DNA from 3 places in the Desulfosporosinus burensis genome. Region 2 is predicted to be linked to each of the others. Evidence: a T-box and tRNA genes for the amino acid it is inferred to sense, from the RefSeq annotation. Region 2 holds a T-box; the other regions hold tRNA genes.

The links. A T-box is a leader RNA that pairs with one kind of tRNA and senses whether it is charged. The one in region 2 lies ahead of leuS (leucine--tRNA ligase), so its partner is inferred to be a tRNA-Leu.
Positions count from the first base shown of each region.
Region 1: it has a tRNA-Leu gene. The T-box ahead of leuS (leucine--tRNA ligase) is inferred to sense a tRNA for this amino acid. The anticodon was not compared.
Region 3: it has a tRNA-Leu gene. The T-box ahead of leuS (leucine--tRNA ligase) is inferred to sense a tRNA for this amino acid. The anticodon was not compared.

Region 1 is NZ_BAAHYN010000002.1:53,061-60,144, forward strand. Features, by position in the region: gene mutM (bifunctional DNA-formamidopyrimidine glycosylase/DNA-(apurinic or apyrimidinic site) lyase) at 351-1,172, opposite strand; gene polA (DNA polymerase I) at 1,188-3,812, opposite strand; tRNA gene ACYQ3Q_RS03300 (tRNA-Leu) at 4,156-4,241, opposite strand; gene ACYQ3Q_RS03305 (acetyl-CoA carboxylase carboxyltransferase subunit alpha) at 4,302-5,288, opposite strand; gene accD (acetyl-CoA carboxylase, carboxyltransferase subunit beta) at 5,272-6,192, opposite strand; gene ACYQ3Q_RS03315 (putative signal transducing protein) at 6,195-6,395, opposite strand; gene coaD (pantetheine-phosphate adenylyltransferase) at 6,463-6,969, opposite strand; gene ACYQ3Q_RS03325 (DNA polymerase III subunit alpha) at 7,047-7,084, opposite strand, start outside.
Region 2 is NZ_BAAHYN010000003.1:388,584-395,667, forward strand. Features, by position in the region: gene ACYQ3Q_RS07115 (PhoH family protein) at 1-315, opposite strand, end outside; gene ACYQ3Q_RS07120 (hypothetical protein) at 562-969, opposite strand; gene leuS (leucine--tRNA ligase) at 1,140-3,638, opposite strand; T-box leader at 3,708-3,906, opposite strand; gene rsfS (ribosome silencing factor) at 3,928-4,290, opposite strand; gene yqeK (bis(5'-nucleosyl)-tetraphosphatase (symmetrical) YqeK) at 4,274-4,864, opposite strand; gene ACYQ3Q_RS07140 (RNA recognition motif domain-containing protein) at 5,024-5,275, opposite strand; gene nadD (nicotinate-nucleotide adenylyltransferase) at 5,357-5,998, opposite strand; gene ACYQ3Q_RS07150 (ABC-F family ATP-binding cassette domain-containing protein) at 6,013-7,084, opposite strand, start outside.
Region 3 is NZ_BAAHYN010000006.1:121,214-128,297, forward strand. Features, by position in the region: gene ACYQ3Q_RS12080 (HigA family addiction module antitoxin) at 1-169, shown strand, start outside; gene ACYQ3Q_RS12085 (macro domain-containing protein) at 613-1,638, shown strand; gene ACYQ3Q_RS12090 (vWA domain-containing protein) at 1,717-2,238, shown strand; gene ACYQ3Q_RS12095 (antitoxin VbhA family protein) at 2,499-2,693, shown strand; gene ACYQ3Q_RS12100 (Fic/DOC family protein) at 2,695-3,318, shown strand; tRNA gene ACYQ3Q_RS12105 (tRNA-Leu) at 3,608-3,694, opposite strand; partial or broken gene ACYQ3Q_RS12110 (aldehyde ferredoxin oxidoreductase C-terminal domain-containing protein) at 3,877-3,984, shown strand; gene ACYQ3Q_RS12115 (DMT family transporter) at 4,196-5,125, shown strand; gene ACYQ3Q_RS12120 (UbiX family flavin prenyltransferase) at 5,183-5,743, shown strand; gene ACYQ3Q_RS12125 (DUF1294 domain-containing protein) at 5,766-6,047, shown strand; gene ACYQ3Q_RS12130 (sigma-54 interaction domain-containing protein) at 6,164-7,084, shown strand, end outside.

The DNA of each region.
Region 1 (7,084 bases), on a different contig from region 2:
TTAACACTATTACAGAATTTTTTTTTTGTGGAAATAGCCCATTTGCATTTCATCAGTGGTACGGTATCGTGGCATGGAGGTCTGATAGGTAAAGAAACCTTGTCTTGTGCCAAACCTTCAGGCACCGGCTGAAGCCTTAGTTGCAGTTGCAGTTGCAATTATACTTTCGACCTACCTTCGCCAGCCATACTAGTAGTATGAACAAATTTTAATTCATCAGTGATGCCGCACAGCGGCATGGGGATCTGATAGTGCAAAAAAAGACCAGGGTTACCCCTAGCCAAAATTATTATTTCTTTGTAGTTTAAGAAAGTAATAGAACGTTGTTTTGTAGCAACCCATTTCAAGGCTTACCTCTGACACCTCGAACAATAAACCGTTGCCCGTCCAGCGAGACGAATTCGTTCTAACGTCTGCCCACAGACTTTACAGGGTTCTCCACCCCGTCCGTACACTTGTAGTTCCTGCTCAAAGGAACCTTTTTCCCCATTAGCATCCCGGTAATCTCGAAAGGACGTACCCTGGGCATCGATTCCTGCTTGAAGAACGGTTTGGATGGCGTGATGGAGCTTTAATATTTCCTCTGCAGCTAGGGTATCTACCCTACGTTCGGGAGATATTCCTGCCCGAAAAAGTGATTCATCCACATAGATATTACCTAAACCTGCTAGGACATGCTGATCGAGTAGGGCTGCTTTGACAGAGAGTTTTTTCTTCCCAAAACGCTCCTTCAAGACTTGGGGTGTGAATTCTGCCTCCAAGGGCTCAGGTCCTAACTTACATAGGGATGATCCGCTGAAGCACAGCGGGGTGGGTATGGCCTGAATACGCCCGAATTTCCGTACATCTGAAAAATGCACTTCCCCTTTTTCCAAGCGAAAAACCACGTGAGTATGCTTTTCCGGTTCTTGATTCTCCGGAAAATAATTCAAGCGCCCGGTCATTCTCATATGCGCAATTAGCGTTAAATCTTCATCCAATCGTATTAAAAGGTATTTACCCCGGCGGTCAATCGTTTGAATTCTTCGACCGGTCACTAACTCCTCAAACGACTGATCCTCCCAACTGCAGACAGCTGAGGACCAAATAAGCTTGATTTCTTCAATTTTTAGATCCGTTACATGCTGGGCTAAAGTTCTTCGAATCGTTTCAACTTCAGGGAGTTCTGGCATGTTCTTTCCTCATTCCTAATCCTTCGGCTTAAGCGGCTGCATTTCATACCAATTCGGGCCAACTTTACATTCCACTGTCATAGGAACAGATAACGGATAGGCGTGTTCCATTTTATCTTTCAGCATATGGGCGACACCTTCTAAATCTTCTGGGGCAACTTGAAGCAATAGCTCATCATGTACTTGAAGAAGCATGTCCGCCCGAAAGGGTTTCAATCCTTCCGCTACTTTAAGCATGGCTAATTTCATGATATCCGCGGCTGTACCCTGCACAGGGGTGTTCATAGCAATCCGTTCTCCAAACTGGCGTTGAACTCGATTGGAATGAAGTAGCTCTGGAATGCGCCTTAGACGATTTAACAGGGTGCGAACTTGTCCCTCTTTTTTAGCCTGTGTCACGACCTCTTCCAGATACCGTTTTACTCCACCATAACGTTTAAAATACTGCTCGATATAGAACTTTGATTCTTTGCGTGGAATCCCTAAGTCCCTTGATAGACCAAACTCAGTTAAACCATAGACTAAACCAAAATTGACTGCCTTAGCACTTCTGCGCATGTTCGAGGTCACCGCATCGAGCGAGATTCCAAAAACTTCGGCTGCGGTTCGAGTGTGGACATCCTGTCCCAGGGCAAATGATTCACAAAGAAGAGGATCTTGAGAATAGTGAGCTAAAATCCGCAGCTCTATTTGAGAATAATCCGCGGATAGAAGTACCCATCCAGGTTCCGTGGGATGAAAGACTTTTCTAAGCAAGCGCCCCTGCTCCAGTCGAATTGGGATGTTCTGCAAATTCGGTTCCGTACTCGATAAACGACCGGTTGTCGTTACGGTTTGTTGGAAGGTGGTATGAATCCGGCCATCCTTGGCTTGAGCGAGTAAACCATTTACATAGGTAGACATCAATTTATTCAACTGCCGATAGTCGAGAATCTTCGCAACAACGGGATGGGCTAAGCGCAATTCCTCTAAGGTCTCCGCATCGGTGGAATAACCTGTTTTCGTTTTCTTTGCAGTCGGTAAGCCAAGTTTTTCAAAAAGAATGGTTCCCAACTGTTTCGGGGAATTAATGTTAAAGGTTTCCTCAGCTAGGGCATAAATGTCCTGTTCTAACTGTCTTAAGGTCAGACTTATCCCTTCGCCAAAGGTCGTCAATTGCTCGGAGTCCACGGCGATTCCGTGTCGTTCCACTTGCGCGAGCACCAAGCTTAACGGTTCTTCGATGTTATGCAGTAGTTCTGAAAGGCCAAGTGATTGAATATCTTCTTCAAACTTAAGAGCGACTTGAGCTAAGGCTGCCGCTTCTTCTGCAATAGTTTCGAAAACTGCTTGATTCGGAACATATTCTTTAACTAAATCAAGGGGCGCGAATTTCGGTCGCGAGGATTGAATAAGATAGGAAGCTAAGCTTAGATCTAGGGCTAATCCCTTCATGGTCACACCTTCGTTAGCAAGTAATAAAGCAACGGTTTTACTGTCCGCCAAAGTCTTAGGAACTTGGTTACTTCCCATCAATTTCAGCCACGCTTCAAAAACTCTCGGAGACGCATCCTTACGAGTCAGTGTAAATGTCTCACCTTGGGTAGCCACTCCCCATTCTAACCAGCGACCCCCTTGTAAACCTGTTCCCTCATAACGACAGGCTAACGTGAGTGGAATATTCTTGGACTGCCACTCTCCGATCTGAGCAAGCCAGCCCTCTTCTGTCAAGGTGCGTTCTGGCCAATTTTCTAACAATGCTTCTGGGCTTTCACTTAGAGGACCTTCGTCGTCTTTATGACGTTCATGCCACAAACGAGTCACATTCTTCAGATCATATTTTTGCAAGACGGGAAGCACTTTAGCAGCTTTTGAGCGGCGATAAATAAAATCGTCGCTAGAAAACGCCATCGGAACCTCTGTCAGCATCGTCGCTAGCTTTTTGCTCAGGATTGCCTGATCTGTATAGTCCCTCAAATTACTCTGTACTTTTTTACCGGATACTTTATCAACATTCGCTAAAACACCCTCAACCGTTTCAAATTCCCAGAGTAATTTTAGCGCGGTTTTCTCTCCGATTCCTGGAACCCCAGGGATATTATCGGAGGTGTCACCCATTAGACCCTTAAGATCAATGATTTGAGGGGGACGTAGTTGGTAACGTTCCCATAAGGTCGTTTCATCGTAACGTTCGACTTCACTGATTCCTTTTTTGGTCAGGAAAATATTCGTCCTGGGTGAAATGAGTTGCAGGGCATCTTTATCCCCTGTATAAATCTGAATTTCCATTCCCTGTGCTTCCGCTTGTTTGGTTATAGCGGCAATCAGGTCATCTGCTTCATAGCCCGCTAGCTCAAGCATAGGGACTTCCATTTCCGTTAATATTTCTTTGAGGTAATCAAATTGAGGGCGCAGTCCCTCCGGGGTTTCTTTGCGTTGCGCTTTATACCCCGCATACTGTTCAATCCGAACCGTTGCCTTTGTTTTATCGAAAGCTACCACCCAGTAATCTGGATGTTGCTCATGTTCCAATCTAAAGAGCATAGTTAGAAAACCATGCAAAACATTCGTTGGTCGCCCATCGGCCGTGGTTAGCGGCGGGAGAGCATAAAATGCGCGATTTGCAAGGCTGTTTCCGTCTAATATCACCATCCGTGGCATCCTGAAAACCCCCAATCTTTCACCGTTAACTATATCATATCTGCTAATTTCTAACAAACGTTCGAGGTGCTTCTTGGGTTATGTTTATGAGCCATTCGTCTTTTCTAATTGTTTTACAAATTACTGTCAGGCTACCTTTTCCAGTCAATTGCCATTCAACGTATTGGTGCTCCGAGTACTGCCGTTTTTATAAACTTAGTCCCTATTTTACCCTGGAAAGCACCTGTATAGCTTAAATGGGATTTCATACCACAAGTAAAGAGGGTACCCTCTGGTACCCCAAAAATTTAAATTTCTGATATATCAAAAAAGAGCCTTCACAGGCTCTTCTACAAGTTCATTGTGGTGGGCGAGGGGGGACTTGAACCCCCACATACTCACATATATCGGATTTTGAGACCGACGCGTCTGCCATTCCGCCACTCGCCCAGATATAATTCCGTCAGATGAATCATGACGGCCTAGTTATAATAACACTAAACTCAAGTCTTAGTCAAGCTTTTTCGCCAAATTAATATCCGCCGTTTCTTGGAAAACTCCAATGGCCCGCAATTTCTGATATCGCTTTTCCCGTAGTGCTTCGGGACTTTCCAAGCGCAGACGCACGAGATACTTGGAAATGACCTGAGATAACTCTTCTGCGGTTTGATTTAGGTTATTATGAGCCCCACCCTGTGGCTCACGTACTAATTCATCCGCTACTCCAAGTCTCAACAAATCTTGTGCTGTAAACTTAAGAGCGGCGGCTGCTTCCTTAGCCTTAGACGTGTCCTTCCAGAGAATCGAGGCACAGCTTTCTGGGGCAATCACGGAGTAAAAGGAATTCTCAAGCATCAAGACGACGTTGCCCACCCCAAGCGCAAGAGCCCCGCCACTTCCACCTTCACCGATGACGGTACTGATCACGGGGACGTGATAACCTGACATGGCGAGTAGGCATCGGGCAATAGCCTCACCCTGCCCTCGTTCCTCGGCCCCTAAGTCACAGGCGGCACCAGGTGTGTCAATAAACGTCAAAATCGGACGCCCGAACTTTTCAGCCTGATCCATCAAGCGCACCGCTTTGCGATATCCTTCGGGATGAGGCATGCCGAAATTGCGCTTAATATTCTCCTTTGTATCTTTACCCTTAACCTGAGCGATCGCGGTCACCGCAATTCCGTGGAAAAGAGCGATCCCGCCAGCAATCGAGAGATCATCTGCAAAAAGTCGATCCCCTTTTAGTTCTATGAAATCCTCAAACAACAGGGGAGCATAATCATAAAAGTTCGGACGCTCGGAATGTCTGGCAATTTGGACTTTTTGCCAGGGTTCTAGGCTTCCGTAAATCTCCTTCTTCAGAAGAGCTGCTTTCTTTTCAAGGGTAACCACTTCTTGAGAAAGGTCAATTCCCTTGTCCGCGGAAAACTTCTGGAGTTCCGAGATTTTCTGTTCTAGTTCCGCAATCGGTTTTTCAAATTCAAACAGTTGCGCCATACTGAGCCCCCTCCTGATGGTACCGCAGTAAGCGTGCTAAAACAGTCCGCATCTGAGTACGCGCCACAATCAGATCGATTAGACCATGGGCTTGGTTAAACTCAGCCGTCTGTGCTCCTGCCGGAAGTTCTTGCCTCATGGTCTGTTTGATGACACGAGGTCCCGTAAATCCTATCAAGGCATTAGGTTCAGCAATCAAAATATCCCCCAGCGAAGCGTAGCTGGCCGTCACCCCACCAAAGGTAGGATCTGTGAGCACAGAAATATACAGCAAGTGGCTCTCCGCTAATTTTCCCAAAGCTGCACTCGTCTTGGCCATCTGATACAGTGACAGAATTCCCTCTTGCATCCGAGCACCACCCGACGTGGAAAATATAACGACTGGCAAGCGCAATTCGATCGCTCGTTCAATTGCACGGGTAATTTTTTCCCCTACGACAGAACCCATACTGCCCATCATAAAACTTGCTTCATTAAAAGCGATGACAAAAGGAACCCCTTCAATTTTAGCGCGACCTGTAAGTACCCCTTCCGTCATACCGGATTTTTCCTGAGCCTCAAGGAGCTTTTCTTGATAACCGGGAAATTCCAAAGAATCTTGGGTGAGTAATCCCGCATCCCACTCTTCGAAACTGTTTTCATCCACCAGTAAGGCTAAGCGATCTCTACCTGAAATCCGAAAATGGTACTCACAGGTCGTACACACTCGCGCGTTTTCCTCGAGATTTTTATTAAAGAGAACTTCCCCGCACTCCGGGCATTTAACCCATAGACCATCGGGTACTTCTTTTTTGCTCACTTGTATGGCTTCTTCAGCTGGAGAAACGTCAGAAGGTCTTCGTTGTTCCGGCGATGTTGATCGTATGGTAACGTACTTTGTTTTTCTAAAAATATCCTTAAACATAATTAGCTCCCCATGGCGCTAGTTATTATTTCGTGCGCTTCTTCGGCTTCCGATTCTGGTACCAGAATTTCCACTGAAGCATGTTCACCGAGATGTGCAGAACCAATTGGGCGAAGCTGAACAAGCATCCCTTCATCCGTGAGGATTTTTTTATACTTTTCGGCTATTAACTTATTGGGAGCAATATAAATCACGGTCCACATTTGAAAATCCCCCTTATTAAATCGATTTATGATACCATAGCCCAATTAATTGTGCAAGAAACGCACTCTATTCCGCACCATTCAGGGTAGATCGTGATCTGGGATTCTTGGCTATCAAAGCCTTTTCTACATGCTCAGGTACAAAATCTGAGACACTAGCATGCAAACTGGAAGCCCACTTGATCGCACTTGAGCTTATAAAGGAGAATTCGCTCTGAGTCATCAGGAAAATCGTTTCAATATCCGGTGCAATCTTTTTGTTCATTAAAGCGAGTTGGAATTCGTATTCAAAATCAGATAAGGCGCGCAGCCCTCGAAGAATAGCTATTGCACCACATTGTCGAGCAAATTCGACCGTTAGTCCCTCAAAAACACGGACACTAACATTCGGCATGTCTTTTGTAGCTTCTATAAGAAGTGCCATTCTCTCTTGTTGAGTAAACAAGGGAGTCTTTTTACTATCAGTAGCAACCGCAATACAAACCTCATCAAACAATTCTTTGGCCCGAACTAATATATCGAGATGACCATTGGTTACCGGATCGAAGGTTCCCGGATAAATCGCAATACGCACGTTGTCTCTCCTTTTCAATTAGGGATATTCTCATGGGTTCGCCTTAAAAGCCAAGATTCCTGCAAGCAAACTATTCTTTAGGCATAATTTTTAGCAGGTTTCCAGACCACATTCC
Region 2 (7,084 bases):
TAAAATTCGATTATCTGCCAACGCTAGATTCGAGTTTACTGGCAAAATTTCATGCGAGTAGTGATTTAACTCAATCCGAATCGTTCCTCCGTTCGGCAAAAGAACCCCTTGGGAAAGCTTACCCTTCTCCCGTAAGCGATCAAGATTACGAATGGCCTCTCGTGCGGCCCGACCAACATTCTCTAAAAGACGTTTCTTACTTTCAACCTCCTCCAAAACCACATAAGGAATGATTACCTCATTATCTTGGAATAGAAATATTGCATTAGGGTCATGCAGTAACACGCTAGAATCGAGCACATATACTTTTTGCAAAAATATAACACTCCTTTAATGTCGCTTTCAATACAATATTCCACATCTTTCCAATTATCTTCTGTATGTCGACCAATACTAACCCCCATCTCTTAAACTATATTCCAGAATGAACTAACCATTCTCAACCTGCTAAAACCCTTCTCTAAAAATAAAAACGCCATGCTCTAAACGAACATGACAAGAACTTGCTTATTAATCTAGGCAAACCATCTGCACCGATCCGTCCCCAACTTGCGTCCCTGCTCAAACCAAGACGGTGCACATGAAATGTGCCGTCTCCCCCAAAATCCACCGTTCCTCCGTCTCCCATCTCCCGTTCCCCGACCCAAGCCAAGGACGCAGTGTGACACGCCAACGGACGTGCGCCACCAATGAATGCAAGTCATGCAAGTCAAGATCCGTCCCCAACTTGCGTCCCTGCCCTAAACAAGACGGTGCACATGAAATGTGCCGTCTCCCCCAAAATCCACCGTTCCTCCGTCTCCCATCTCCCGTTCCCCGACCCAAGCCAGGGACGCAGTGTGACACGAGCGCGACGTCTTTACGTAAGCAGAAAAGCAAACTTCCGTTCAAGCGACCGACCCCAGATACGGGACAGTGCACAGGGATGTGCACTGCCGCCAACCGAGCCAAGGATGGCGAGTCTGGCACGATAGTCTCCAGTGGAGATTATCGCCGTAGGCGGGTTCTTAAAATAATACTTTCGCCGAAGGATGTATCCCGCTCCCCATACCAGGAGCTTGAACGGTTAGTTTGCTCTGCGTCGTAAGCACCGAGCGCTGTGTCACACAAGTCCCTCACAAGTCCCTCACAAGTCCCCTCTACTTAACCACAATATTAACTAACTTACCCGGAACCGTAACAACCTTAACAATCGTCTTTTCCCGAGTCCATTCACTCACAGTAGGCAGAGCCAGCACAATTTTTTCCAATTCAGCTGTTGATATTTCAGTAGGCACTTGAACTCGGTCACGGACCTTACCATTGATTTGTAGAATAACCGTCACTTCATCTTGTACAAGAGCGGCCTCATCCACTTCTGGCCAAGGTTGTTTATGAATACTCTCCGAATGTCCAATTTCCTGCCAAAGCTCTTCGGTAATATGGGGTGCAAAAGGAGCGAGGAGTATCAAAATTCTCTCAACTGCCTCTCGACCGACCTCAGCATCTGCTGTTGGTTGTTCTTTATAAAGGTACAAAGCGTTAACCCATTCCATAATGGTACTGATCGCCGTGTTAAAATTAAAGCGTGTTCCAAGATCAATCGTTACCCTCTGGGTAGCCAAGTGGGTGTGACGGCGCATCTTTTTGCCAACTTCGTCCAGATCTCCCCATTCGCCCGCTTGTTTAGAGGAACCCAGCCCTTGGCTTTTCTTAATCAGAGGCTCATATTGGGCCACTAAGCGCCAGATGCGATTAAAGAAACGATAACACCCTTCAACCCCTTGATCACTCCACTCTAGATCTCTCTCAGGAGGAGCAGCAAACAGAATAAACAATCGGGCCGTATCCGCCCCATATTTGCCGATGATCGCCTCAGGGCTCACGATATTTCCCTTGGATTTCGACATTTTAGATCCATCCATACAAACCATCCCTTGCGTCAGCAAGTTCTGGAAGGGTTCATCCGCAGTCAAGTATCCAAAATCCTTCAAAGCCTTGGTAAAGAAGCGGGCGTACAAAAGGTGTAGAATCGCATGTTCCACGCCCCCAACATACTGATCGACATTCATCCACTGATCCACCGCTGTTTTATCAAAAGCAGCCTCAGTATTGCGGGGGTCAGTATAGCGCAGAAAATACCAAGAAGAACAAGCAAACGTATCCATCGTGTCTGTCTCACGCCGAGCAAGCCCTCCACATTGCGGACAGGTTGTTTCAATAAATGCGTTAGAGGAAGCTAGTGGATTCTCCCCAGCTTTAAAGACAGAAATCGGCGGAAGTAACACCGGCAACTGATCTTCCGGAACTGGCACTGTTCCACAAGTTTTACAATAAACCATCGGAATCGGTGCACCCCAATAGCGTTGACGAGAAATGAGCCAATCTCGCAAGCGGAAATTAACCTTCCGTTGCCCCAGACCCAAGCGCTCCGCTTCATCAGCAATTCGATCCCAACCCTCATCACTGCTCAGACCATCAAACGAGTCGGAGTTAACCATGACACCGTCCCCTGTGTAAGCAGCTTCAAGAGGCAGATCTTTTGCTTCTGCCAGACTCTCAGTCGGAATAATAACTGTTTTAATGTCTAGATCATACTTGGTTGCAAATTCAAAATCCCGTTCATCATGGGCTGGAACACCCATAACAGCCCCAGTACCGTATTCAAGCAGAACATAGTTCGCTATCCAGATCGGCACCTTCTTCCCACTCAGCGGATTAAGACAGTACGCCCCGATAAATAGCCCTTCTTTTTCTGCATCCGTAGAAGTACGTGCTATTTCATTGAGACCATTCATTTTCTCGATAAAAGCCAGCACATCTGCCTCATAAGCTGTTCCACCTACTAACTCCAAAACAAGGGGATGCTCAGGAGCCAAGACAACATAGCTCACCCCATAAAGGGTATCAACCCGAGTGGTGTACACCGAAATCTTCGACCGACGTTCCTCCAAAGGAAATTGGACTTCCACCCCTTCAGAACGGCCGATCCAGTTGCGTTGCATGGTTTTTACCTTTTCAGGCCACCCCGGTAACTTGTCCAAATCCTCAAGTAAAACATCCGCATAATCCGTAATCTTAAAAAACCACTGTTCCAAGTTCTTCTTCGTAACCAGGGTATCACACCGTTCACACCCGCCATCCACCACTTGTTCATTGGCAAGCACTGTGGCACATGAAGGACACCAATTCACGGCCGCCTTCTTCTTGTACACCAATCCATGTTTGTAAAACTCTATAAATATCCACTGAGTCCACTTATAATACCCCGGGTGACAAGTCGCCATTTCTCGATCCCAATCATAGGAAATCCCCATCCCTTGAAGCTGACGCCTCATGTTGGCAATATTTTTCCAGGTCCAATCTGCCGGAGGAGTTTGATGCTTAATCGCAGCATTTTCCGCAGGCAAACCAAAAGCATCCCATCCGATCGGGTGTAGGACATTATACCCGCTCATCCGCTTATAACGAGCAATGACGTCAGAGATGGAATAATTGCGCACATGCCCCATGTGTAAATCTCCCGAAGGATAAGGAAACATAGCCAAGGCATAGTACTTGGGCTTTGAGGGGTTCTCCTCTGTTTGATAGGCTTTTTCCTCTAACCAGTGTTTCTGCCATTTAGATTCGATCTCTGAAAACGAATACTTCTCTTGCATAAATCCTGCCCCCTTACAAATAAGTAACAGATTAAAACATAAGATGAAAATATAAAAATCTCCCGTCCCAAAAGGGACGGGAGGCTTGCTCCCGTGGTACCACCCAATTTCATAAGTGCTTCAACGATCTTAACGGCTCGCACCGGTGTTCATTGTAACCTGAACACAGCTCCAGGGCGAGTTCTTGAAGTTCCCTACAGCGACTTGCACCTCCCGCCGCCTCTCTTGATGAGGGTTCTACAATACTACTCCCTATCGTAGCAATGACGTGTTTGATTATCCAGAAAAGTTATACATTCTGACTAGTTTCATAAGAAATGACTTCCGCATCTTTCCAGAGACGTTCAAGTTGATAAAATTCACGTTGATCTGGGGTCATCACGTGAATCACCAAATCACCGCCACAATCCATCAAAACCCATTTGGCAGTCGGCAATCCTTCGAGATGAATAACCGGAATGCCCAGCTCTGGCAACTTCTCTTCAAGATGATTCGTGATTGCTTTCACCTGAGTGGTTGTATTCCCCGTCACAATCATGCAATAATCCGTGACCATTGAGATTTTCTGGAGATTCAAAAGAGAGATATCTCCACCCTTTTTATCTTCAACGATACTAACCACTTCTTCAAGCATTTTAAGATCTAGTTCCAATAGTAGTTTGCCTCCTTTGTAAATCATCATAGGTTAATTGAGTTAAGGGATGAATAGGGCGTTTGCTTTCCCTTAAGTATATCAAAGTGTGTTCAACACAGGCTAACGTACCCTTTCCTAAATCATCATACAAGGATTGGCGTAAATTGTCCACTTTTGGAAAATCGCGGCTAGCTTCCGTCAGGTCTGCGCTATAGATGAGCATCTCTAATTGGCCCATCCCTGGTCTTCCTAACGTATGATTGGCAACGGCCGCAATGACTTCAACATCCTTTAACCCATAATAATGCTCCAGCCAATAAGCTGCAACAGGACCATGCAAAACATAAGGATATTGTTCATCTTCAGGATAATTAAGCAACTTCCACCTGCGAGCAAACCTTATTTGGTTTTTCAAAGGGATTTCTTTAGCTAAATCATGGGCTAACCCCGCACAACGGGCCTTAACAGGATCCAAGCCATGGTGCCGGGCTAATTCCTCCGCCCAATCCGCAACACTCAATGTATGCTCAAAGCGTTCCGCTGAAAGAACACGAGTCGCCAAATCCAATAATTTTTCAACATCTAAAATCAAGTATCCCCGCTCCCCTTTATCTCTTCCTCTAATATTATTTCAAAATATTATATCAATTAATCAATAACTGTGCAAAGGTGGGATTAAAAGAGACTAAGACACTCCCTCCCACAACAAAGGAGACCCCTTAGAAGAGGTCTCCCGATTGGAACGGTAGTATTACATTTGTTTCGGTTTTGCTTCATTCACCGTTAGTGGCCTGCCACCAAAATCCTTGCCATTAAGCTCTTCCGCCATACGCGCTGCATCCGGCTCTCCCACTTCGATAAAGCCAAATCCACGGGAACGACCGGTTTCGCGATCGGTAATAATCCGACTACTTTCAACCTCTCCATACTCGCTAAAGAATTCTCCGAGTTCTTCTGCAGTAGTATTCCACGGAAGATTTCCGACATAAAGTGTTGTTGTCATGATAACTGTCACCTCTTGCTTGAATTGATTTACTTGATCGTTTTTAGTATGGTCAAATCTAAACAGAGTATGCGAAACATTTTAATCGTCAGTATAAAGCCCTCGTTGTTGGATAAGTTGACGAACGCCCTCAGGCAAAAGGTAGCGAATTGGTTCTCCTCGTTTAACTCTCCTCCGAATATCGGTAGAAGAAATCGCCAAAGCAGGCACTTCTAGATAATGGATCTTACCTAAAATTTCAGGATGTTCCTCTTGCACTTTAAGCAGAAAATCACTTGCATCAAATCCTGGTCGCGCCGCACCAATAAATTGGATCATGGTGAAGATTTCCTCAGCTTCTCGCCAGGAAAAGATCTCACTTAGGGCATCCGTCCCCGTGATAAAATACAGTTCATAATCTGGCCAAGTTTTGCGCAACATACGTAACGACTCGACTGTATAAGACGGACCTTCTCTTTCGATTTCAAGGGCAGAACTAGCGAAATCCGAATTATCATGAATTGCACAATCGACCATCTCAAGACGCAACTCTCCCGCCGAAATATCCGTTCGATTTTTATGAGGGGGTATACCAGTCGGAATAAATAGCACTTTACTTAAGTTAAACTCGGCGCGTGCCATTTCCGCAGCGACCAAATGCCCGTAATGAATCGGATCAAACGTTCCGCCCATAATCCCCAGTCGGGGTTTTTCCCGTGCAGCCACCCGTTTCAAGTCCGTCATAACCGTGATTCTCCTTACACGATTTTAGTCGTCCACTCCTCCAAATTCCACACATCCGTCACCCAATCTTCGTAGAATTCCGGTTCGTGAGAAACAACCAGCACAGTCCCTCTATACTCCGTGATGGCTCTCTTCAGTTCTGCTTTAGCATCCACATCTAAATGATTGGTCGGCTCGTCGAGAACCAGCCAGTTTACATCCTTGAGCATCAACTTACAGAGCCGGACTTTAGCATTTTCTCCACCGCTCAACACCATCATTTTGGTCGAGATGTGTTCACTTGTCAAACCACACCTTGCCAAAGCGCCCCGCACTTCGGAATTAGTCATTCCCGGATACTCTCCCCACACCTCGTCGAGCGCCGTCTTCTCATTTCTACGACTCGATTCTTGTTCGAAATATCCAGGGTAAAGATAATCACCCAGTTCAACTTCACCAGAAACCGCTGGAATATAACCCAGCAAAGTCTTAAGCAATGTCGATTTACCTAACCCGTTAACCCCACGAATTGCCACCTTTTGCCCTCGTTCTAAGGTTAAATCTAAGGGTCGAGTTAACGGTTCATCATAGCCTAGCACAATATTCTTCGCCTCAAAAATCATTTTCCCTGGAGATCTTGCTTCCCTAAATTTAAACTTCGGTTGGATCTTCTCTCGCGGCTTTTCGATCAGTTCCATTTTTTCCAACTGCTTTTGCCGACTCTTAGCGCGACCGGTCGTCGAAATCCGCGCTTTATTGCGCGCAATAAAATCTTCGAGGCGATCCACTTCTTTTTGTTGCTTGTCATAGGCTTTAATCTCTTGAACCTTGCGAGTTTCAAAGAGCGCCATAAATTGTTCGTAGTTTCCAGTGTAACGGGTTAATTCAGCATTATCAACGTGGTAAATCACATTGATAACTGCATTTATAAAAGGAACATCGTGAGAAACGAGGATAAAGGCATTTTCATACTGGTTGAGATAACGCTTTAACCACTCAATATGCTCCACATCCAAAAAGTTGGTCGGCTCGTCCAAAATTAAAATGCTAGGATTTTGGAGCAACAGTTTCGTGAGCAAAACCTTCGTCCGTTGACCTCCGCTTAAA
Region 3 (7,084 bases), on a different contig from region 2:
TGAATTCTTGAGCGGTAAAGATTATTCAGAAGGGGCTATAAGGCGATTTGCAAATAAAATTGATATACATCCTGGTATTGTAGTTGGTCGGTTACAAATAGAAGAACACATTGGATTTGAACGTGTTAATGGGCTTAGAGAAAAATATATTATCCACCAGAAAAAATAGTAAAGAAAAGTGGGCTATTATGAAAAAGAAATCAAAGCTAGTCAGTAAGCCTAGAACAAGATCTCTCTTCAATACTGGCACACGCCCCCATAAATCAAATAAAGACTACACACGAAAAATTAAATATAAGCAAACGACCTCTGAAGATGGAGAGCAATAGTAGAACCCCTGGTTATCAAGTTGTCGCTGCCAGTTATGCTAGGTTTTGTGCGTGGGAAGTTTTTAGAAATAGATTGCGTAAGGTTGTTGCTTGCTCATGGGGGGCGTGTTTTGATCGCATATGGTGATGCTATTTCATGTTTGTTGGATTTATGAATAAGTAATGCCGCCTGATTGTTAGGCGGCATTGTGAATTAAATGCTTAGATGAGCAGGAATACTAGCTGTCATAAAAGAAGTAACCGGTCCGATACCTAGTAATCCGTGAAAGGAGAATCCCTACTTATGCCACTGGAAATAATCCGAAACGATATCACCAAACTATCCGTTGATGCCATAGTCAACGCCGCAAATTCTGCCCTGAAAATAGGCGGTGGGGTATGTGGAGCAATTTTCGCTGCTGCCGGGGCTGAAAAGCTGCAAGCAGAATGCGACAGCATCGGAACGTGCCAAGTTGGCGAAGCGGTTATTACAAGTGGCTACAGCCTTACTGCCCAACACATCATCCACACGGTCGGACCGATTTGGCGTGGTGGTAGTGCGGGCGAGGCACAGCTGTTACATAACTGCTATACCAACTCGCTGACCCTGGCCTTGCAGCATGGGTTCGAATCCATCGCCTTTCCCCTGATCTCCTCCGGGATCTATGGGTACCCGAAAGACCAGGCGCTTCAGATTGCCATTTCAGCCATCAGCGAATTCCTCTTAAACCATGATATGAATGTTCATTTGGTGGTCTATGATAAGAAAGCCTTTATGCTGAGCGCCAAACTTTTTTCGGACATAGAACGATACATTGACGATCACTACGTGGAAGAACACCGGCATCGTGTCAGAGACCGAGTGATCGAGGCTTATGAATACCAACAGCTAGAAGAATTACAAACGATTTGCCAGGAAAGTGTTTCTTGCCCCTCCGCCCCAGCCCTGCCACAAGGGAAAAGGCGTTTAGAGGATGTGCTAGAACAATTGGAGGAGTCGTTTCCTCAAAGGTTGCTACGGCTCATTGATGAGAAGGGCTTGACCGATGTAGAAACCTATAAACGAGCCAATATCGACCGCAAGCTCTTTTCCAAAATCCGCAGCGGAAAAGGTTATAACCCTAGCAGGGTTACAGCGATAGCTTTTGCCATCGCTCTCGAGCTCAATTTGGACGAAACCCATGATCTACTGGGTAAAGCCGGCTACACTTTGTCGCGTAGCAACAAGTTTGATCTCATCATCGAGTACTTCATCGACGAAGGCAATTACAACATCTTTGAGGTCAACGAAGCCTTGTTTGCTTTTGACCAAGTTTTGATCGGAGGCTAATTGTCGTTTTGAAAGCGACCTATTAGCCTTCTAACTTTGTTATCCTTTAATCATCAAGGAAGAAAAGGGGATAACAAAATGACAACAAACATAACTGAATTGGTCTTTATCCTGGATAAGAGCGGTTCCATGTCAGGGCTAGAGAGCGACACCATCGGTGGCTACAATGCCCTGCTTAGTAAACAGCAGAAGGAGCCTGGTGAAGCGATTGTCACGACGGTGCTGTTCGATGATAGCGACGAACTTCTCCATGATCGAATCAACAGCAAGGGCATCCACCCGATGACAGAGAAAGAATACTATGTTGGCGGTAGCACTGCACTCCTGGATGCTATCGGAAAGACCATTCATAAGATTAGCAACGTACAGCGGCATACTAGCAAGGACCAACGAGCGGACAAGGTGGTGATGGTGATCACAACCGATGGTATGGAAAATGCCAGTCGTGAGTACACCCCTGCAGCAATCAAGAAAATGGTTGAACGGCAGAAAGAAAAATACGGATGGGAAGTCATTTTCTTGGGAGCCAATATTGATGCCGTTTCTGCAGCTGCAAAGGTTGGGATCAGTGCTGATAGAGCTGCGAACTATCAGCACTGATGGTGAGGGTACGAGGCTGAATTACGTAGCAGTTAGCCATGTCGTCAGCGAAATTCGGGCTAACAGACCCATTGCTGATAGTTGGAAAGCGGAGATGGATGAAGATTTTGCACGTCGTAACAAAAATCGGTAAGAGAATTAAGTAGCTATAGACTATGGGGCAGTCGATAAAGATTGGTCTGAATATCTTATAGAAAGTATTCCGACTAAATTGTCTTTGAGCTTAAAATTGCATATAATAGTATCAAGAGGTGATTGTATTGGCAAGGAAAACTCCAAGAGCGGCAACGAATAATCGGGTGATTTCTGGTGTAAGGGCATCGATGGCTTTTGAAGGATTAAAGGCAAGTACACATGCGCAGGCAATCGGAAAACGGTACCTCGAAGATAAGATCAGCAGTGGGGAAGCTGTCGCAGGCATAAAGGCTAGGCACGCTTCTAAATTTGGACGCTAAAATGAAAAGTGGCAGTGGCTTTTCAAAGTACGATTCTAAAGAAATTAGCCGGTCTGTCTATTACTATAAAGATTTTGATGTATTGATTAATAAAGAAAACATTAAGGATGCAAATGCCTTAGCTGAATATGAAGCTGATATGACAATGCTTCGGCAATACCAGCTTGAAAAAGAACAGATAGTGAAAGGTAGATTTGGAAGCACCCACTTAAAAAGAATACATGGGTATATCTTTCAAGACATCTATCCTTTTGCTGGCAAATTAAGGACTGAGAATATTGAGAAGGGTTCTACATTTTTCTGTAAAAGCCAGTTTATTGAGGAAAACTTAAATTCTACATTTAGTAACCTAGCAAAGGACAGATATTTAGTAAGTTTGAATCCGGAGGAATTTTCTCAGAAGGTAGCTTATTACATGTCTGAACTAAATATGATACATCCATTTAGAGAAGGTAATGGTCGAAGCATTCGAGAGTTTATTCGAGAATTGGCTATGAACTGTAATTATATAATCAACTGGTCTTTAATTGAGAAAGAAACTTTATTAGAAGCTACAATAATTGCTGTTAACAAAGATTTACAACCGTTGAAGAAGTGTATTTTGCAAGTCATTGAAAATAAGTAAATTGAAGAATATTTTAGTAAAGCATCTGAGAAGGTGCTTTTTTCCATGCCCGATTCTTATAACTGAAATTACAAAGTTATAGAGCAATACGGTATACTGATGAGCACTGTGTGATAAAAAGATTTGCTTTTAGTTCACTTAAAGTACCACATTATGCATCTAGTAGTCTGGATCAATATGCCCTAAAAAAGCACTCATATTATTTTGTTGACTTTTTGTTGACTATTCACGGTTTAGAAAAGTCAACAAAGGCAAAAGAAAAAAGGCCCGAAGGCCTTATGTTTCTAAGTGGTGCGGTCGAGAGGACTTGAACCTCCATGCCCTTGCGAGCACTAGAACCTGAATCTAGCGCGTCTGCCAGTTCCGCCACGACCGCGTAACAAACGTTATTATATGAGAAGATAGATAGTTTGTCAATCATTAATTAATTCCTTTTTGTGTTGCTACCGTTTAAGAATCGACAATTGTTGGGCAGCGTACTTTTGTATACTGAGAAATTGTCATATTGTATACATCTATTCACGTGTTGTGACACTCTGAGGAAAAGGAAGCGGTCCTGAATACGAGGCTTTAGGTGCATTCGGTTCAAATGCTTTGAACGATGACCTGGAGTCCATTGCCTATTTTAATATGCTCTGTAATGAACAGGCTTGTAAAATAGACTAACATGAAAAGGAAGAAACCCTAGAATATCAAAGTTTTCTTCCTTTTCATTTATGATGCGGTCGAGAGGCTTTGAAACCTCGCTGAGCATTTTATATTCTCTGAGGGATTTTTCTATGATACAATATTTAATTATACGAAATAATGAAAGGCTCCTACCTTTAAAACGATGCTAGGGGTCTTTTGTATGGGTGAGGGAGAAAGAGGGAAACTAATGACTACGAAAAAGGATTTTCCAGAGTGGGTACTTTGGGGCGTTGTCTTGGTCTGGGGGGCAAATTACACTGTTGGAAAATGGGGAATGGTTGGTTTTGATCCTTTGACCTTTAATGTTGTTCGTTTTGTGGGGGCAACACCTCTGCTGTTTCTTTTGTTATATGTTTTGGAAAAAGACTTGCGTATCCAGTTAAAGGATTTCTGGGAATTGGCGATGCTCGGACTGATAGGCATTACGATTTACCAAACCTTGTTTATGGCGTCTGTAAAATACGCTACGGCTACCAATGCCTCTTTAATGCTTGCAATCTCGCCAGTGTTTACGGCAATTTTCGCCTGGCTCGCAGGACAAGAACGATTAGGCTCAAGGGGGAGGTGGGGAAGCGCTTTAGCTCTCTTAGGAGTTGTCTTTGTCTTGCTCTTTGGGACTAATAAATTGGCAATAGGCTGGGATGTGATTCGTGGAGATCTGATCGCCATTTTGGCATCAAGTGTCTGGGGATTATATCCAGTGCTCGCTAAACGCATGTTGCGCAGGTATTCAGCGCTTAAGACGATGACGTATGCTTCATTATTTGGAATGATATTTTTCCTGGTCATCGGAGCAAAAGGGGTGCTAGCGATAACTTGGTCAGAGATACCCTCTGCAGCCTGGGGCTCTATGCTTTACTCCATTGTTCTAGTGACTGCGTTCGGGCTTGTTGTTTGGTATCACGCAATTAACCGAATAGGAGCTAATCGTGTAATGGCTTATATGTATGCTGTGCCAGCGGTTGCTGTGGTTGCGGCGGCTATTCTTATAAAGGAACAGATTCACCTTATGCAAGTCTTAGGCGCTGTAGTCATCTTTTTAGGCATCAGTATGATTCGAAAGGATAAGCTCTCTGTTCTCGAAAACAAGGATTTTTCTGCGATAGCGAATAAATGATAAGGGACGCTGTAGATGGCAGCGAAAAGCGTATGAAATAAATGTTGGAGGTGCCCAGTGCAAAGACGATTAATTATTGGGATTACAGGGGCAAGCGGTTCAATATATGCGACCACACTCATGAATGTTCTGGCGTCGATGGATTGGCAGGTTGAATTGATCATGACGTTAACGGGAGAAAAGGTACTTGCCTATGAAACCGGAATTGAACGGTCTGCCTTCCCAGAGAATGTTCGTATCCATGAGAACGATAACCTCTTTTCATCGCTGGCCAGCGGCTCTTATCGTACGGCTGGGATGGTCGTGATTCCCTGTTCAATGAACACTTTGGGCTTAATGGCCACGGGGACGGGGGACCATCTTTTGGCACGAGCGGCTCAAGTGACATTAAAGGAGCGATGCCCTCTTGTCGTGGTTCCGCGCGAAATGCCTTATAATATTATTCACTTAGAGAATATGTTACGGCTGGCGCGGGCGGGTGCGACGATAATGCCGGCTTCGCCAGGGTTTTACCACCAACCGAAAGAGATACAAGATTTAGTGAATCATGTCGTTGGGAAAACCTTAGATCAGTTTGGCATAGAAAACACACTCTTTAAGCGCTGGAATGGAGTATAAAATAATAAGGAGGACTAGAGCGATGAGTATTGAATTTTTTCTGGGGGCCTACTTGATTTGGAATATTTACGTTTTTATTGCAATGGGCAGAGATAAACGTCTGGCTAAGTTAGGGCAGTGGAGGATACAGGAGTTCAATCTACTGCTTATGGGATTTGTCCTGGGAGGCATCGGACTTTTTGCTGGGATGAAGTTCTTTCGTCATAAGACCCAGCACAAGAAGTTCGTTATAGGTGCTCCTATTATGATCTTTGTGAACTTTTTAATGTTAGGCTACGTCTATCTGCAAACATTAGTAAAATGAAACTCGGTTAAAGGATAAAGTGAATTCTTAACGAATTAAGAAAATGTAGGCTAATCAAAAGGAATATTGTCATATTATAAGACTTTAACGAGAATAATAGTTATGGGGGTAACTTAATGGTTGAACTTATGGCCGTTAGAGATTATGCACAACAAATCGCGGAAGCGATTGCCACTGTTGTGAAAATCGATATTGAGATAGCGGATCATAATTTGGTACGTATTGCTGGAACAGGAAGGTATCACAAAGGGGTAGGTCTATCCATGGACCGGCAGGGATACGTGTATCAGGAAGTACTGCGGACAGGACATCAGTTTGTGATAGAAACGCCGGGAACCCATCCGCTTTGCGCCCCATGTAAGGCTCGAGGAAATTGCTCTGAAAAATATGAAGTGGTATCCCCGATCAATGTGGATGGTAAAGCTGTGGGCGTGATCGGACTGATCTGCTTTAATGATGCCCAAGCAAAAATCATCCAAGAAAATCAGCAATCCTACCTCATCTTTTTAACGAAAATGGCTGAAACTATTGCTCTAAAGTTAAAGGAACAAGAGTTCTTAGCTGGTCTAGTATCGTCGAATCATTATCTCAACTCCATTATTGACTGCTTGGAAGAAGGACTGCTTACGGTGGATCTTGATGGAAATGTCCTTCATTATAATCAAGCAGCTAAACGCTTGTTTAGTGCTAATCTGCTTACTCCGCGGAGTCAGTTAAAATCCTTATTCACACCACAAATTGTTTCGGACATTCTAAAAGCCGGGAAAAACATGGACGAAGTCGTGGAACGCGAAGTTCATGTCGAAACCAAGAAGAATCGGGTGCAAATGGTTTTGCGTGCTCTGCCCATCGCTAGTGAAGACGGGGTGAAGAGTATTGCCATCACCTTGCGACCGCTTGATGAAATCGGTCGAATCGTTAACCGACTCTCACTACAAGATGCAGGCTATACCATCGAAGATATCTTGGGAAATAGTCAGAGTATAAGCCAAATCCGAGAGCGGGCAAAGGTCGTAGCTAACACGAAATCAACGGTC